Regions from separate parts of the Streptomyces sp. NPDC053542 genome, predicted to be linked through region 2. Evidence: riboswitches for the same ligand, from Rfam matches in the RefSeq annotation. Region 2 holds a riboswitch; each other region holds the start of a gene.
What was found. A riboswitch is a leader RNA that binds a small molecule or an ion and turns the genes downstream of it on or off. The one in region 2 is predicted to bind thiamine pyrophosphate.

Region 1: linked by a shared signal. The riboswitch ahead of thiM (hydroxyethylthiazole kinase) and the one ahead of ACIGXO_RS08335 (thiamine ABC transporter substrate binding subunit) in region 2 are both predicted to bind thiamine pyrophosphate.
Region 3: linked by a shared signal. The riboswitch ahead of thiO (glycine oxidase ThiO) and the one ahead of ACIGXO_RS08335 (thiamine ABC transporter substrate binding subunit) in region 2 are both predicted to bind thiamine pyrophosphate.
Region 4: linked by a shared signal. The riboswitch ahead of thiC (phosphomethylpyrimidine synthase ThiC) and the one ahead of ACIGXO_RS08335 (thiamine ABC transporter substrate binding subunit) in region 2 are both predicted to bind thiamine pyrophosphate.

The regions. Positions count from the first base shown of each region.
Region 1 is NZ_JBITXL010000010.1:150,399-152,594, forward strand. It holds gene ACIGXO_RS26805 (purine-cytosine permease family protein) at 1-706, opposite strand, end outside; TPP riboswitch at 765-859, shown strand; gene thiM (hydroxyethylthiazole kinase) at 863-1,711, shown strand; gene thiE (thiamine phosphate synthase) at 1,708-2,196, shown strand, end outside.
Region 2 is NZ_JBITXL010000003.1:89,966-92,161, forward strand. It holds gene ACIGXO_RS08335 (thiamine ABC transporter substrate binding subunit) at 1-859, opposite strand, end outside; TPP riboswitch at 947-1,066, opposite strand; gene rlmN (23S rRNA (adenine(2503)-C(2))-methyltransferase RlmN) at 1,098-2,196, opposite strand, start outside.
Region 3 is NZ_JBITXL010000004.1:89,090-91,285, forward strand. It holds gene thiO (glycine oxidase ThiO) at 1-960, opposite strand, end outside; TPP riboswitch at 958-1,071, opposite strand; gene ACIGXO_RS12105 (NAD(P)/FAD-dependent oxidoreductase) at 1,269-2,196, shown strand, end outside.
Region 4 is NZ_JBITXL010000005.1:294,251-296,446, reverse strand. It holds gene thiC (phosphomethylpyrimidine synthase ThiC) at 1-1,124, opposite strand, end outside; TPP riboswitch at 1,118-1,271, opposite strand; gene ACIGXO_RS16265 (YibE/F family protein) at 1,342-2,196, shown strand, end outside.

The DNA of each region.
Region 1 (2,196 bases), on a different contig from region 2:
GGTAGCGGCTGAAGTCCGAGGCGTACGGGGCCCAGGAGATCGCCAGGCTCAGCGCGACGGCGGTGGTGAGCAGGAACGCGCCGGCCCGGTCGGCGCCGTGTGCGGTGGCGGCGGACGGCAGCGGGACACCGTTGAGCAGCTTGACGCTGAGCGCGAGGAAGGCCGCGCCCAGCACGAAGGTCATCACGCTCTGGAGGCGGTGGATGGCCTCGTACCCGAGGACGCCGACGACACCCTGGAGGACGAGCACGGTGAGTGCGCCCAGCCAGAAGGGCCAGCCCAGCAGCCGGGCCAGCGCGTCGCCGCCGAACAGGCCGATCAGCGCGTCCCAGGCGATGGAGGAGAGCCACTGCAGGACGCCGGGCAGCACGACGCCGCGGCCGAAGGCGAGCCGGGAGAGCGGCAGCTGTCCGGTGCCGGTGAGGCTGCCCCACGTACCGAGGTACGCGGACGGCGCAGCGCCGAGCAGCGTGCCGAGCGCCATCGCGGCGAACGCGGTCCAGAAGTCGAGCCCGAGGGCGATGCCCACGGTGCCGGTGAACACCCCGGTCATGGTCAGGTTGGGCGCGAACCACACGGTGAACAGGCGGCCGGGGCGGCCGTAGCGGTTGTTCTCGGGCACGGGGCCGATGCCGTGCCCTTCGACGGACAGGTCACCGGCGCCGGCGGGCATCCGCCCGTCGAACACAGGACGCTCGAGGGTCATGGGTCATCCAGGGGTTGGGGTTCCGGTTCGGGAACGAGTTGCGGGTAGCATGGTGGGCACACGAGACACGGGGTGCCCATCTCAAGGGCTGAGATCACACCCGTCGAACCTGATCTGGTTCGCACCAGCGAAGGGATGTCACAGAGGAATGCCCCTATGACGCGTCCGGCCGACGACCTGCTTGCCACGGCCCGGCAAGCGCTCATCCGCGTACGCCATGAAACACCACTGGTGCAGTGCCTCACCAACCAGGTCGTTTCGAACTTCACGGCCAACGTCCTGCTCGCGCTGGGCGCCGCCCCGGCCATGGTGGACATCCACGAGGAGGCCGGCCCGTTCGCCGCGGCCGCCTCCGGGGTGCTGGTCAACCTGGGCACACCGCACGCCGAGCAGCGTGCGGCCATGACCGAGGCGGTGGCGTCGGCGGCCCGGGCCGGGACACCGTGGGTGCTGGACCCGGTGGCGATCGGCTCGCTGCCCGTACGGACCGCGCTGGCGCGCCGGCTCTCCGCGCAGGGCCCATCCGTCGTGCGCGGCAATGCCTCCGAGATCATCGCGCTGGCCGGGACCGGAGGCGGCGGGCGCGGCGTGGACGCGACGGACGAGGTCGAGTCGGCGGCCGCGGCCGCGCGCACGCTGGCCCGCGCCACGGGCGCCGTGGTCGCGGTCTCCGGGCCGGTCGACCTGCTCACGGACGGCGAGCGGACGGTACGGGTCGCCAACGGGGACCCGCTGCTGACCCGGGTGACCGGCGGCGGCTGCGCGCTCGGCGCGGTACTGGCGGCCTTCGCCCCGCCCGCCCCGTCGTTGCCTTCGTCAGTCCCGTCCCCGGACGGTGACCGGCTCGCCGCCGCGGTCGCCGCCGTGACGGTCTACACCGTGGCCGCCGAGGTCGCGGCCGAGCGCAGCGGCGGGCCCGGCAGCTTCGCGGTGGCCTTCCTGGACGCGCTGTACGGCCTCGACGAGGAGACGCTCGACAAGCGGGCGGCCATCTCGTGGGCGTGAATCCCGTGGGCGTGCACGGCAATCCGGGCCTGCCCGCCCCGCTGGATCTCTCCGTCTACCTGGTCACCGACGCGGCGCAGGCCGCCGCGTGCGGCCGGGACGTGCCCGGCACGGTCGCCGAGGCGGTGGCCGGCGGGGTCACGGCGGTCCAGGTGCGGGAGAAGGACGGGACGGCCCGGGACTTCCTCGACTCCGTGCTGCGGATCTCCGCCGTACTGCCCGAGCACGTCGCGCTGTTCGTCAACGACCGGGTGGATGTGTACCTGGCGGCGCGCGCGGCCGGCGCGCGGGTGACCGGGGTGCACATCGGCCAGTCCGACCTTCCGGTGGCCGCCGTCCGCGCGCTGACCGGACCGGACGCGGTGATCGGGCTGAGCGCCGCGACGGAGGACGAGCTGCGGGCCGCCACCAAGGAGCCGGCCCGGGTCGACTACGTCGGCATCGGCGCCCTGCACGCCACCCGTACCAAGGCGGACGCGCCGCCG
Region 2 (2,196 bases):
CCTTCTCGTTCGCGGCGCCCTTCAGCAGCCCGGCGAACTCGGTCTGCCGGAAGCAGGTGCCGGTCGCGACGCCGGTGGGCGCCTCCTTGGGGGCCGGCTTCTTCGCCATGACCTCGGCGGGCGGGCTGGAGGCGTACGAGACGACCAGCGGCTTGTCGCCCTTGCTGCCGGCCGCGCCCGAGAACCGCTCGTAGTACGCCTGCTCCCAGCCGTCGACGACCTCGACGCCGTTGGCCTTGAGCTTCTTCCAGTAGTCCTGCCAACCCCCCTTGCCGTACTGGGCGATGGTGCCGAGCTGGAAGGCGAGACCCGGCGAAGAGGTCGCGGAGTTCTCCGTGACCAGCAGGTTCTTGTACTGCGGCTTGAGCAGGTCCGCGAAGTTCTTCGGCGGCGCGATCCTGTGCTTCGCGAAGTACGCCTTGTCGTAGTTGACGCAGGTGTCGCCGTAGTCGACCGGCGTGACGCGGTGCTTCGCCTTGTCCAGCTGCAGCTTCTCGTCCACGCCCGCCAGGCCCTTGGCCTTGTACGGCGTGAACAGGTCCGCGTCCAGGCCGCGCGAGAGCAGCGTGTTGTCGATGCCCCAGAAGACGTCGCCCTGCGGGTTGTCCTTGGTCAGGATCGCCTGGTTGACGGCCTTGCCCGCGTCGCCGCCCTTGACGAGCTGGACCTTGTAGCCGCTCTCCTTCTCGAACTCCTTCAGTACGGACTTCGAGGCCGCGAACGAGTCGTGGCTGACGAGCTTGACGGTCTTGGCGTCCGCCGCCTTGTCGCCGCCGGAGCCGCCGCAGGCGGCGAGCGTCAGGGCGCCCAGCGTCACCGCGAGGCCGAGCGCTGCGGTTCTTCTTCTGCCGGTGGTCACCGTTCTTCAGTCCTCCTGGCTGGCCAGGAAGAGACGCGGCCCTGCCCGCGGCGGCCGGCACGACCGGCGCCGCGGGCAGGGCGCAACAGCATGAGGAGACCGAACTTCCTACCCGGAATGACCCGGGCGAGGTTCAAGGGTCTGCGGCGGCGTCGTCACGACGGCCTGCCGCACTCTCAGCGCTGTGGCGCTCCCCTGTCGGATGGTGTCTGTGTGGAGATGTTCGAACGTTACGGTATCAGCGCTCGGACGCCGCGAGCTGGCCGCAGGCCCCGTCGATCTCCTGGCCGCGGGTGTCCCGCACGGTCACCGGCACGCCGTGCGCCGCGATCGCCTCGACGAACGCCTTCTCGTCCTCGGGCCGCGAGGCGGTCCACTTCGAGCCGGGCGTGGGGTTCAGCGGAATCAGGTTCACATGCACCCGCTTCCCCTTGAGCAGCTTCCCGAGCAGGTCCCCGCGCCACGCCTGGTCGTTGATGTCCCTGATCAGCGCGTACTCGATGGAGATCCGGCGCCCGGACTTCTCCGCGTACGTCCAGGCCGCGTCCAGTACCTCGCGCACCTTCCACCGCGTGTTCACCGGCACGAGCGTGTCCCGCAGCTCGTCGTCCGGCGCGTGCAGCGAAACCGCCAGCCGGCACTTGAAGCCCTCGTCGGCGAAGCGCAGCATCGCCGGCACCAGCCCCACCGTGGACACGGTGATCCCCCGCTGCGACAGCCCCAGCCCGTCCGGCTCGGGGTCCGTCAGCCGCCGGATCGCCCCCGTGACCCGGTTGTAGTTCGCGAGCGGCTCGCCCATGCCCATAAAAACGATGTTCGACAGCCGCGCCGGCCCACCAGGAATCTCGCCATCCCGGAGCGCCCGCATCCCATCAACAATCTGATGGACGATCTCGGCGGTCGACAGGTTCCGGTCCAGCCCCGCCTGCCCCGTCGCACAAAACGGGCAGTTCATCCCGCAGCCGGCCTGCGAGGAGATGCACATGGTCACCCGGTCCGGGTACCGCATGAGCACCGACTCGACCAGCGTCCCGTCGAACAGCTTCCACAGCGTCTTACGGGTCTGGTCGTCGTCGCACGAGATGTGCCGCACCACGCTCATCAGCTCCGGCAGCATCTCGGCCGCCAGCTTCTCCCGCGCCGCGGCCGGAATGTCCGTCCACTGCTCCGGGTCGTGCGCGTACCGCGCGAAGTAGTGCTGCGAGAGCTGCTTGGCGCGGAACGGCTTCTCACCGATCGCCGCCACGGCCTCCTTGCGCTCGGCAGGCGAAAGATCGGCAAGATGCCGCGGCGGCTTCTTGGCCCCGCGCGGCGCGACAAAAGTAAGTTCTCCAGGT
Region 3 (2,196 bases), on a different contig from region 2:
GGTCAGCGGCAGCTCGGTGATGCCCGGCACCAGCTCGTGCGCGTCGCGCAGCAGCTCGTAGACGCCGCCCGCGGTCACCGTGGTGTCCCAGCCCAGCTCCTCGCTGGTGGCGCCGACGACCATGTCGCCGTTCTCGCGCGGCACCAGGTAGAGCGGTCCGCCGCGCACCACGGCGCGCACGGTGCGGGAGAGGAACGGGCCGTACGCGGCGGGAATCCTCAGCCGCAGCACCTGGCCCTTGACCGGCCGGACCGGCGGCCGTACGTGCTCGGGCACCCCGGCCAGCCGCCCGCTGAAGCTGCCCGCCGCCAGCACGACCTGCCCGGCCGGCAGCGCCGTGCCGTCCGCCAGCTCGATGCCGGTGGCCCGGTCCCCGGCCACGGTCAGCCGCCCGGCCCGCTCCCGTACGAACTCCACCCCGGCCCGCTCGCAGGCCGCCAGAAGGGCCGTGGCGAGCCGTCGCGGGTCGATCTGGTGGTCACCGTCCACCCGCAGCCCGCCGCGCACGCCCGGCGCGAGCATCGGTTCGAGCTTCCGGCACTCGCGGCCGGTCAGCCATTCCGATTCCAGGCCGCAGCGGCGCTGCAGCGCATGCAGCTCCCGCAGATGGGCGCGGTCGTCGGCGTCCAGGGCCACGGCGAGCGTGCCGCACCGCCGGTGCCCCAGATCCTGGCCGCTCGCCTCGGCCAGCTCGGCGGCGAACGCCGGATAGCGCGCAGCGGAGTCGAGATTCAGCCCCAGGAGCGTTTCCTCGCCGTAGTGCAGCTCCGTGACGGCGGCCAGCATGCCGGCCGCGACGCGCGCCGCGCCGCCGCCCGGCTCGGGGTCCACGACGGCGGTGCGCAGGCCCCGCTGGGCCGCCCGCCAGGCCGTCACGAGCCCCATGAGACCGCCCCCGACGATCACCGCGTCGGGCCGCCCGGCAGCTGTCTCCGCCGGTGTACGTGCAGGTGGATGCATGGGCTTCCAGCCCCTCCCTTCGCCGGCATGACCCGGATCAGGTTCGTACGGTCGGAGGCCGCCGCAGCCTCCCTCTCAGCCCGGTGCGTCCGGGCTCCCGCGAGTACAAGTGCCGTCAGAGTAGTACGCGTGACCGACGCACGGTAAGGGTGCTCTGCGCGGCCGGAGCGTGACCCTGTGTCAGAGATCTCGTCGCGCGGTGCTGAGTCCGGCCAGGGGGTGCGTCCTAGAGTGATCGAGTGAGCCAGCAGAGCAAGTACTCGCGGACCCCCGACCGCTCGCGCCGCGTCGTCATCGCCGGCGCGGGGATGGCGGGCGTGCAGACCGCCGTTGCCCTGCGCGAACAGGGCTGGCGCGGCACGATCACCCTGCTCGGCGCCGAACCGCACCCGCCCTACGACCGGCCGCCGCTCTCCAAGGCGGTGCTGCTCGGCAAGGCGGACGGCTCGGCCTTCGACGTCGACTTCGCCTCCCTGGCGATCGAGCTGGAGCTCGGCAGGGCCGTCACCGGACTCGACGCCGACGCCCATGAGGTGCTGACCGAGACCGGCCCGGTGCACTACGACCGGCTGGTCATCGCCACCGGGGCGGAGGCGATGACCCTCCCGGGCAGCGAGGGCGTACCGGGTGTGCACGTGCTGCGCACCCTGGACGACGCCGAGCGGCTGCGCCCGGTACTGGCCGCGCAGCAGCGCGTCGTGGTGGTCGGTGCGGGCTGGATCGGCGCGGAGTTCGCCACCGCGGCCCGCGAGACCGGCTGCGAGGTCACCGTCGTGGAGGCCGCCGACCGCCCGCTGGCCGGCGCGCTGCCCGAAGAGGTCGCCGCCCACATGGCCCGCTGGTACGCCGACGCGGGCGCCACGCTCCGTACCGGTACCCGCGTCGCCGCCGTACAGGAAGGCGCCGTCCTGCTCGCCGACGGCACGTCGCTGCCCGCGGACGCCGTGGTCATCGGCATCGGCTCGCGCTGTGCCACGGACTGGCTGGCCGGCTCCGGTGTCGAGCTGTGCGAGGACCGCTCCGTACGGGCCGACGAGCGGCTGCGCACCTCGGTGCCCGATGTCTACGCGGTCGGCGACTGCGCCTCCTTCCCGTCCGCGCGCTACGGCCGCCGGCTCCTCGTGCACCACTGGGACAACGCCCTTCAGGGGCCGCGCACGGTCGCGACGAACATCGCGCGGTGCGAGGCGGAGGGCACGGTGTACGACCCGGTGCCCTATTTCTGGTCGGAGCAGT
Region 4 (2,196 bases), on a different contig from region 2:
TTCAGCTCCGCGAACTGCGCCTCGTCGTTGGCGTCGGCGATGGAGCCCGGGCGCAGCCCGTCACCGAGGGAGAAGGTGACGTCGTACGACGCGAGGATGTCGCAGAGCTCTTCGAAGTTCTCGTAGAGGAAGGACTCCTTGTGGTGCGCCAGACACCACGCCGCCATGATCGAGCCGCCGCGGGAGACGATGCCGGTCTTGCGGCGGGCGGTGAGCGGGACGTACCGCAGGAGCACGCCGGCGTGGACCGTCATGTAGTCGACGCCCTGCTCGGCCTGCTCGATGACGGTGTCCTTGTAGATCTCCCAGGTGAGCTCCTCGGCCTTGCCGTCGACCTTCTCCAGAGCCTGGTAGAGGGGGACGGTGCCGATCGGGACGGGGGAGTTGCGCAGGACCCACTCGCGGGTGGTGTGGATGTTGCGGCCGGTGGAGAGGTCCATGACCGTGTCGGCGCCCCAGCGGGTCGCCCAGGTCATCTTCTCCACCTCCTCCTCGATGGAGGAGGTCACCGCGGAGTTGCCGATGTTGGCGTTGACCTTCACCAGGAAGTTCTTGCCGATGATCATCGGCTCGATCTCCGGGTGGTTGACGTTCGCCGGCAGCACCGCGCGGCCCGCCGCGATTTCGTCCCGCACGAACTCGGGGCTGCAGTTCTCGCGGATCGCGACGTACTCCATCTCCGCGGTGATCTCGCCGCGCTGCGCGTACGCGAGCTGGGTGACGGCGCCGTCCCGGCCGCGGCGCGGCTGCCGGGGCCGGCCCGGGAAGACCGCGTCGAGGTTCTTCAGGCCGCCACGCGGCGAGGTGTGCTTGAGGCCGTCGTCCTCAGGACGCATCGGCCGGCCCGCGTACTCCTCGGTGTCGCCGCGGGCGATGATCCAGTTCTCCCGCAGCGGCGCGAGGCCGCGGCGGACGTCGGTTTCGATGTTGGGGTCGGTGTACGGCCCTGACGTGTCGTAAAGCGTCACGTGCTCGCCGTTGGTGAGGTGCACTCGCCGGACCGGGACCCGGAGGTCCGGGCGCGTTCCGGAGACATAGCCCTTGTGCCAGCCGATCTGCTCGGTGGCAGCCTGAGCGTCCGCGCCCTGGCCGTTTTCAGGCGTGCGTGCATCCTGCAGAGTCATTGAGACCCACTCCCTACGCCGGCATTACCCGGTAACAGGTTCGGCGGTCGACGCAGCTCTTTCCGTGTCGGCGTTTCACGTGAAACACCGCCGGTACGGAATCAGCGCCCTCTCAGCCCGGTGCTCCGAGCTCCCGCGATTGCAAAGGTGCCACCACGGTAGCGGCCGGAGCCGCGTGGTGAACAGGGGGCCCGGTGAGTTGTTGGATGATCGGGCGGTGACCCGCAACGAGCCCGAGCCCCAGCCGCACCCTCATCCGCATGCGCATGCGCACGGCCACAGTCATGGCCACGGCCCCGCCGCGCCCGTCTCCCGCCATCTGCGCAAGGTCATCGCCGCGGTACTGATCCCGTTCGCCCTGGCGGTGGGCGTCGGGCTCATCGCGCTCTGGCCCGGCGGCGCGCCCGCGCACAAGCCGACGGGGGTCGGGTTCGACCAGGAGACCCAGTCCGCGCGGGTCGTCCGGCTGACGAAGGTGGACTGCGCGGACGTCAACGCGCAGCAACAGCAGCAGATGCAGCAGCAACAGCCGCCGACAGGACCCGGCGGCGGCGCCCAGCAGCAGGCGCGGAGCTGTGAGCAGGCCACCATCGAGGTCACCAGCGGCAAGGACACGGGGCACCGCTTCAAGACCGTGGTGACGCCGGACGCCTCGCGCCGCTACACCGAGGGCCAGGACGTCGTGGTGGCGTACGCGCCCAAGGCACCCCGGGACCTGCAGTACTCGGTCACCGACGTGGACCGCACCTTCCCGATGTGGGTACTGGCCGCGGTGTTCGCGCTGGCGGTAGTGGTCGTCGGGCGGCTGCGCGGGGTACTGGCGCTGGTCGCGCTGGCGGCGAGCTTCGCCGTCCTCACGCTGTTCATCCTGCCGGCCATCCTGCAGGGCTCGAATCCGCTGCTGGTGGCGGTGGTCGGAGGCAGCGCGATCATGCTCATCGCGCTGTACATGTGCCACGGCCTGACGGCCCGTACATCGGTCGCGGTGCTCGGCACGCTGGCGTCCCTGCTGCTGATCGGGCTGCTGGGATCGGTCTTCATCGGCTGGGCGCAGCTGACGGGCAACACGGAC